DNA from 2 places in the Catenuloplanes atrovinosus genome. Region 1 is predicted to be linked to the other one. Evidence: riboswitches for the same ligand, from Rfam matches in the RefSeq annotation. Region 1 holds a riboswitch; the other holds the start of a gene.

Region 1 (4,206 bases):
CTCCAGGCGGCCTAGACCACAACCCCACACCCCTCGGCGGTACGAACGAACCGGCCGGTCCCGATCCCCGGGGCCGGCCGTTGCGTTCGTCACTGCGGCCGCGTCGCGTCGCGATGGCCACCGCGTCAGCGATGGGCAGGGCGGCGCGGGATGGGTAGGGTCGCCTGCGGGGTACGGGAAACCACAGCTCGGGGGAGGCGATGTGGCGCGCGGCGGCATCTTCTGCGTGGAGGGTCAGTGGCACCGGGACCTCTACGAGCGAGGCTCCGTCATCCCCACGCTGGAACTGCTGGAGCGCCTGCGCCGGATTCGGTTCATCTACCGTGACGTGGCCACCCCCGAGGAGCTGAGCTACTTCCTCGACCGGTGGCTGCTGAAGCAGTACAGCGACTACCGCGTGGGGTTCTTCGCCATGCACGGCGAGCCGGGCCGGCTGTGCCTGACCGACAAGGCCGCGGTCGAGCTGGACGACGTGGCGGAGCAACTGGCCGGGCGCTGCCAGGACAAGCGCCTCTACTTCGGGTCCTGCTCCGTGCTGAAGGCCTCGGACGCCACGCTGCTGGACTTCCTGGACGTCTCCGGCGCCGCGATGGTGTGCGGCTACACCCGCGAGGTCGACTGGGTGGACTCGGCCGCGTTCGAGACCGTACTGCTGGACGTGCTGGCCAACGGCGCGATGGTGAACGCGGCGGAGAAGCGGATGGGCTCCGGGCCGTGGCGGGAGCTGGCCGCCTACCTGGGTTTCCGGATCGTCTACGCGAACGGGCGCACCTGGCGGCCGGGCACGCGCGGGCGGGTGCCGGTGCAGGCCACCGCGGTGTGAGAAAGGGCGGGCACCCGTGGGGTACCCGCCCTTTCGCGCCGTGCCGCCTATCTGACCCGGCCGTAGCCGTACGGCGGCATCATGTTGATCGGTGCGATGGTGAGCACCTCGCCCGGCCGGGGCGCGTGGATCACCTTGCCGCCGCCGATGGCGATCGCGACGTGCGCCAGATCGCGGTAGAAGACCATGTCGCCCGGCTTCACCGCGGAGGCGGGTATGTGCGCCACCACGTTCCACTGCATGGCCGCGTTGTGCGGCAGCGACTTGCCGGCCGTCGCCCACGCCGCCTTCACCAGGCCGGAGCAGTCGAATCCGTTCGGGCCCGCGGAGCCGTAGATGTACGGCTTGCCGAGCTGCGCGTAGGCGAACTGGACCACGCTGCTCGACCCGGCGGGCGCGCTCGGGACGGCGCCGCCACCGTTGTTGCCACCACCGCCGTTGCTGCCACCGCCGCCGTTGTTGCCGCCGTTGTTCACCGGCGTCCGCGCGGCCGCCTCCTCCTGCTCCCGCCCGTACGCGGCCTTGCGCAGCGAGTACAGGTTCTTCAGCTCGCCCTCGATGCCGGCCCGGCGCTTGGCGGCCTCGTCCCGCTGCGCCTTCTGCTTCTTCTCGGCGGCGTCGAGCTTGGCCTTCTCCTCGGCGTACTGCGCCTCGGTGGCGGTGTAGACGGCGACCTCGTCGTTGCGCGTCTCGGCGAGCTGCTCGAGCACGCTGAGGCCGGCGACCAGGTCCTGGCTGTCGGTGAGCGTGAGCAACGTGTTCGCCTCGCCGAAGCGGCCGGACTTGTAGGCCCGATTGGCGAGCTGGCCGACGGAGGTGCTCGCCTCCTTGACCTGCTCCTCGAGCGCGGCGGTCTTGTCGCTGAGCTGCTTCGCGGCGGCCTGGGTGGCCTTCAGCTCCTCATTGAGCTTGTTGTAGGACTCGATCACGACTTCCAGCTCGTGGGAAGCCTTGTCGATCTGCTTGGTGAGGTCGGCGCTGGACGGCTCGGCGTGGACGGCGGTGGCCGGCGCGAGAACGCCGACCGCGATGGCCGCCAGCACGGTGGCGCGCAGGATCGCACGCGAAGCTGACAACGGGGTGGACCCTTCTTCCCTGCCGCCTACCGGGTTAGCTGACGGATTCGGGCCAGAAGGACGCCCTACCGCGCGTGCGCACGGATTCACCCCGGATGGGACTCTGATGGGTCCCCGGTTCGCCGCAACACCGCTCGAGGGCCACGCCGGGTGGGCCCGGCAGGACCGGCGATCGGCGGGCTCGATTCCGGACGGTGCGGGGGTGCACCGCCGGCCGAGGCCGGGCGATTCGGCGGCGCCGGGCTGGCGTCATTCCGGGGGGAGTGACTGCGGACCAGGTCCGGCCCACCCACGGTAACGACCAAATCGGAGTATCGAAAGGGTGACGGCGGTCATCTGTGGGCTTTCGCCGAGAATGGGGCAAATTTCGTGATAGCGGAGAGTAAAGGAATGCCTTCTTGGAGTAATTGATCGATGCGGCGGCGGTGATGAACGCGCGGAATACGCAATTTGCGAGTTCTTGCGGACGCTTCCCGTTCCACTTCTCGGGCAAATGCGTATAAACGCCACAGGAAATCGTCTGCCGCGCAGCCCTGACGGGTGGAAATCTGCCAGGTGGCAGATTGCCCCCTTCCCATTAGTGGCGTGCGGTTGGGAGTATGGCCATTGGGGAGGTCTCAGGGTTCTCCCGCAAGGGAGACGCTTCTCGGCACGGGAGCCCAGGCGATTTTCCCGCAGCGCGCGCTAACGCATCACGTGATCCTCGGAGTCCACGCCACAGGACTCCGGAGATCGTCTTTCCCCGGGGGCGGGGAAAGCCACCGCGGCGGACGCGGGGTGGTGACCGGCGGCAACCGGAAACACCACCCGCGATCGCCGTAAACAACAGACCAACTCCTAAAGAGCCGCAGGAGGACTCCGATGGAGAATAGCGCTCGTTACTCGCCGCGTTCAACCCGTCGCTACGTATCTCCCGGTGCCGCGCCGAGCACCCGGGTGGCGTTCGAGACGGCCGACGTCATCGTCACCCCCGAGTACTTCGAGGTCGGCGGCCGGCGCTGGCCGACCAGCGAGCTGGCAGGGCTGCGCACCGTGCGAGGCCCATTCGACCGGCTCACGGTGCGTGCGGTGGCCGCCTCAGGGGTGAGCCTGCTGGCGGTCTTCGCGGCACTCAGCTTCGGCAACGGTCTCCAGGGGCTCGGCCCGGCCACCTACGTCGTGCTCGGCGCGGCGGCGCTGGTGCCGATGCTGCTCGGCGTGGTCGGCAATCGCACCCGGCCGCGCGTCTGGGAACTCTGGGGCGATTACCACGGCATGACGGTCCGGCTGTTCGTCAGCGACAACGAGAGGCAGTACGGCCAGATCTCCCGCGCACTGGTGCGCGCACAGGAGGTCGCGAAGCTCGGTGCCGTCCGGGCGCCGGTGTCGTCGATCGACCCGTACAGCATGTGAGTCGAAGCACGATGTCCGTGCCCGAGTGACAATTCCGGACCGGGGTGTGGCGGCACGACACGACCCCTTCAGATAGCCCGCTGGTTCACGGACCACATTGGGAGATCATGGGCGCGCTTCCCCGGGCGCGCCCATGACCATGGCGCCTTTGGCGGTTCCGGCCGGAAAGGCGCTTCGTCATTCGCCGCCGACGATTTCCTTGATCATCGCCAGTGACTCCGCCGGGTCCAGCGCCTTGTCCCGCAACTCGCGGAAGACGTCGAGGTACGGCCGGACCTCCTCGGGGCGGTCGATGACCTCGTCGGTGACCGCGTTCTCCACGAACATGACGTCCGCGTCCTCCGGGTCCGGGAACTGCAGGATCGCGAACGGCGCCACCACCGGCGGCGGGCCCGCGCTGAACGGCAGCACCTGGATCGTGATGTGCGGCGACGCGCTCAGCGAGACCAGGTGGGTGAGCTGCTCCGGCGCCCGCTTCGGCGCGTGCGCGATCCGGTGCAGCACGGCCTCGTCGATGATCGCGGTGATCCGGGGCGGGCGCCTCTTGTTGAGGATCTCCTCCTGGCGCCGGAGCCGCACGTTGATCCGGGTGTCCCGGTCGTCCTCGTCCATCGGCCGCACCGGCGCGCCGCCGGCCGCGAAGCCGCGGGTCTGCAACAGCGTGGGCAGCGTGGTCGGGGCGAAGTAAAGCACCTCCACGCTCTCGTCCTCCAGCCCGATGTAGGCGTAGTAGGACGGGTTGACCCGGTCGCGCAGCGTCGACCACCAGGTGCGCAGGCGCGAGTTGCGGGCCAGGCCGAGGATCTCCTCCACCCGGTCGGGCTCGGTGATGCCGTACAGCCCGGTCAGCGCGCGGGCGTCGATCGTGGAAATGCCGACGGTGCCGGCCTCGATGCGAATCACCTTCGACAGCGA
Region 2 (4,206 bases), 840 kb from region 1:
GGGCCAACCTGGACGAGGGCGAGCCGCACGGTCTGCCGGGCACGTACCTGAACTCCTTCTACGAGCTCCGGCCGCTGCCCTACGCGGAGGCCGGCTACGGCTTCCCGGAGTCCGGGCAGACGATCGTGAACGTGACGAACGGCAAGCCGATCCGGCTGCTCGTCGACGACGAGCCGTTCGACGTCCGGTACGGCGACCTGGTCTCCCACGAGCGCGTGCTGGACATGCGGGCCGGGACGCTGGAGCGCGAGGTCGAGTGGGTCTCGCCGGCCGGCCGGTCGGTGCGGGTGCGCTCGACCCGGCTGGTGTCGTTCACCCAGCGCGCGATCGCCGCGATCGCCTACGAGGTCGAGCCGGTCAACGGCCCGGCCCGGGTGATCGTGCAGTCCGAGCTGGTGGCGAACGAGCAGTTGCCGCCCACCAAGCGCGACCCCCGGGTCGCGGCGCTGCTGGAGTCGCCGCTGCTGGCGGAGGAGGAGCTCACCCAGGAACTGGGCGGGCTGCTGATCCACAGCACCAAGACGAGCAAGCTGCGGATGGCCGCCGCGATGGAGCACGTGGTGGAGACCGAGGGCCGCCACATGGTCAAGACCGAGGGCAACCCGGACTGGCTGCGCACCACGGTCGCCTGCATGCTCGAGCCGGGTCAGAAGCTGCGGATCGTCAAGTTCATCGCGTACGGCTGGTCGTCGCGCCGCTCGGTGCCCGCGCTGCGGGACCAGGTCGGCGCCGCGCTGGCCAGCGCCCGGCTCACCGGCTGGGACGGGCTGGTCGCGGCGCAGCGGGAGTACCTCGACGCGTTCTGGGACCACTCGGACGTCAAGGTCGAGGGCGACCCGGAGGTGCAGCAGGCGGTGCGCTTCGCGCTGTTCCACGTGCTGCAGGCCGGCGCCCGGGCGGAGATGCGGCCGATCGCGTCGAAGGGGCTCACCGGCCCCGGGTACGACGGCCACACGTTCTGGGACTCGGAGACGTTCGTGCTGCCGGTGCTCACGTACACGCAGCCGGACGCGGCCAAGGACGTGCTGCGCTGGCGGCACGCCACCCTCGACCTGGCCAAGGAGCGGGCCGAGACGCTCGGCCTGCGCGGTGCCGCGTTCCCGTGGCGGACCATCCGCGGGCACGAGTGCTCCGCGTACTGGCCGGCCGGCACCGCCGCGTTCCACATCGCGGCGGACATCGCGGACGCGGCCCGGCGTTACGTGCTCGCCACCGGTGACGAGGACTTCGAGCACGACTACGGCTTCGACCTGCTGATCGAGACGGCCCGGCTGTGGCGTTCGCTCGGCCACCACGACCGGCACGGCCGCTTCCACATCGACGGCGTGACCGGCCCGGACGAGTACACGGCCGTGGTCGACGACAACATCTACACCAACCTGATGGCGCAGCTGAACCTCTACGCCGCGGCGGACGTGGCGCTGAAGTACCCGGACAAGGCCCGGGCGGCCGGCGTCGACGACGAGGAGATCGCCGGCTGGCGGGACGCGGGCGCGGCCGTGCACCTGCCGTACGACCACGAACTGGGCGTGCACCAGCAGTCGGAGGGCTTCACCCGGCTGCAGGAGTGGGACTTCGAGGGCACGCCGCAGGAGAACTACCCGCTGCTGCTCAACTACCCGTACTTCGACCTGTACCGCAAGCAGGTGGTGAAGCAGGCCGACCTGGTCCTCGCGATGCTGTGGCGCGGCGACGCGTTCAGCGACGAGGAGAAGGCGCGCAACTTCGCCTACTACGAGGCCCGGACGGTCCGCGACTCGTCGCTGTCCGCGTGCACCCAGGCGGTGCTGGCGGCGGAGACCGGCCACCTGGAGCTCGCCCACGACTACCTGGGCGAGGCCGCGCTGATGGACCTGCACGACCTGCACAACAACGCGCGCGAGGGCCTGCACGTGGCGTCGCTCGGCGGCTCGTGGATCTCGCTGGTGATGGGCCTCGGCGGCATGCGGGACCACGGCGGCCAGCTGTCGTTCAACCCGCGGCTGCCGGAGCGGATCACCCGGATGGAGTTCGCGTTGCTCTGGCGCGGGCTGCGGCTGCGGGTGGATGTACGCAGCGACGAGGTCACCTATTCGCTGCGTAACGGCACCGGTGAGAAGAGCATCACACTTGTGCACCACGGCGAGCTGGTGACGGTGTCGGCGGACAAGCCGGTGACGATGGGAATCCCGGAGCGGACCCACGTGGGGCCGGAGCCGCACCAGCCCGCGGGCCGCGCACCGGCCCGTCGTGCAAGCTCTCTGTAATTGACTGTTCGACAATTAGTATAGGAAAGGTCGCCCCGATTATCCGGGGCGGCCTTTTCGCATACCGTGTCGATGTGTCTCTATGGTTTCCTGTTATTGAGCGGGCACTTTGCGTCACTATAGGGAATTCTTAAGTTTCCGGATCTAGAGCGGTCGTCCTAGCAGCGACTGGGTAGTCTTGCCGCCGGTCGTCATCGGCGGGCGCGCCCGGTGCCCGTGGCGACCACCGCCAAATCGCTCAGCGAGTCGGGGAACCACGTTCGTGGGGTGAATCCGCGCCAGCGGTAGGGGTGTCGTTCCCATCCCGAACCCGTCAGCTAACCCGGCCGGCGGTTGAGGAGAGGAACATGATGCGCCTACGGCGAATAGCGGCACTCGCCGTGCTGCTGGCGAGCGTTGCCACCGCAGCGTTCGCAGCGCCCGCCTACGCGATCGACGAGGGCGGCACGGAACAGCTCAGGAAGCAGCTCGACGCGGCCAGCAAGGGCTACATCGAGGCGAAGAACAAGCTCGCCGCCTCGGAGAAGCGCCAGAAGGAGCTGACCGAGGAGCTCAAGACCATCGAGGCCGACCTCAAGAAGCGCGAGGAGACGGTGGGCGAGCTGGCCGGCCGGACCTACCGCAACGGTCGCCTCGCCCCCATGGTCGCGATGCTGAACGTCTCCGAGGGCAACGGTTTCATGGACCGTGCGACGTTGCTCGAGACCATGACGATCAACCAGGAGAAGCAGGTACAGAACCTGGTCGAGGCCAAGGACGAGGCCACCCGTGCGAAGTCTGCCATCGAGGCTGAGATCGGTGAGCAGAAGAAGCAGGTCGAGACCATGGACAAGCGGAAGAAGCAGGCGGAGAACGCGCTGAAGGCCGCGGGCGGCGGCGCCGCGGCGAACGTGCAGTCCGGCAGCGGCTCCGCGGCGGTCGCGGTCGCGACCGAGCGCGGCGCGGACGGCTCGTTCCCGGCCGAGAGCTGCACCGTGGACGACCCCACGACCGGCGGCTGCATCACCCCCCGCCTGCTGCACGCCTACCAGCAGACCAAGTCGGCCGGCTTCAACCACTTCGTCTCCTGCTATCGCAGCGCCGAGGACGGTGGTGAGCATCCGCGCGGCCGGGCCTGCGACTGGTCGGCGCAGGCGAGCGGCTTCGGCGGCGTCGCGTTCGGTGCGGACAAGGCCTACGGCGACAACCTGGCCAACTTCTACATCAAGAACGCGGACCGGCTCGGCGTGCTCTACGTGATCTGGTACAGCCGGATCTGGCTACCGTCGAGCGGCTGGCAGTCGTACGCGGGCGGCGGCACCCCGTCCGGTGACCATACGAACCACGTGCATCTATCCGTCATCTGACGTGACGAAGGAGCCCGCGGCACGCGCCGCGGGCTCCTTCGTCACCAGACCCGCACCTCGCCGTACGGAATCAGCGTGACCGGCCCGGTCAGCCCGTAGGCCTGGCGCGGCGCCACGCCGTAGACCGCCGGATCGGCGACCCGCAGCCGGTTGTTCAGCGTGGTCGCCACCTCCACCTCGATCGTGTTCCGGCCCTCGTGCAGGTACGGCCCCACGTCCGCCACCGGGTTCAGCGGGCTCACCGGCACCGCGCGCCCGTTCACGGTCACCCGGGCGGTGTCGAAGACCTCGCCCAGGCCGAGGTACGCCCCGGCGCACGCCGGCACGTCCACCACGGCCGTGTACCGCCCGACGCCGGACACGTCCGCCAGCCCCGGGAGCTCTGTCCACGGCCGCAGCCCGTCCAGCTCCACCGTGTGCGTCACGGAGAGCGTCTCGGTCGCACTGGACCCCGGCCGCCAGTCCGCCACCCGCAGCGTCCACCGGGTGAGCGGGATCGGCGCCGGCACCGCCGGGATCGTCCGGCTCACGGTCCGCCCGTCGTCCAGCGTCGCGGTGTACGTGCCACCGGTCGCGGCGCGCAGCGTCAGCCCGCGCTCCGTGGCCAGCACCCG

What was found. Region 1 has a riboswitch for cyclic di-AMP ahead of J2S41_RS27870 (C40 family peptidase). Riboswitches for the same ligand answer to the same signal wherever they lie in the genome.
Region 2: linked by a shared signal. The riboswitch ahead of J2S41_RS31825 (coiled-coil domain-containing protein) and the one ahead of J2S41_RS27870 (C40 family peptidase) in region 1 are both predicted to bind cyclic di-AMP.

What each region holds. Positions count from the first base shown of each region.
Region 1 covers NZ_JAVDYB010000001.1:6,302,209-6,306,414, reverse strand. Annotated here, with positions in the region: gene J2S41_RS27880 (sigma-70 family RNA polymerase sigma factor) at 1-15, shown strand, start outside; gene J2S41_RS27875 (DUF6642 family protein) at 203-823, shown strand; gene J2S41_RS27870 (C40 family peptidase) at 871-1,899, opposite strand; cyclic di-AMP (ydaO/yuaA leader) riboswitch at 1,908-2,052, opposite strand; gene J2S41_RS27865 (DUF6232 family protein) at 2,836-3,291, shown strand; gene J2S41_RS27860 (helix-turn-helix domain-containing protein) at 3,469-4,206, opposite strand, start outside.
Region 2 covers NZ_JAVDYB010000001.1:7,143,910-7,148,115, reverse strand. Annotated here, with positions in the region: gene J2S41_RS31830 (glycoside hydrolase family 65 protein) at 1-2,246, shown strand, start outside; cyclic di-AMP (ydaO/yuaA leader) riboswitch at 2,464-2,594, shown strand; gene J2S41_RS31825 (coiled-coil domain-containing protein) at 2,597-3,592, shown strand; gene J2S41_RS31820 (glycosyl hydrolase) at 3,634-4,206, opposite strand, start outside.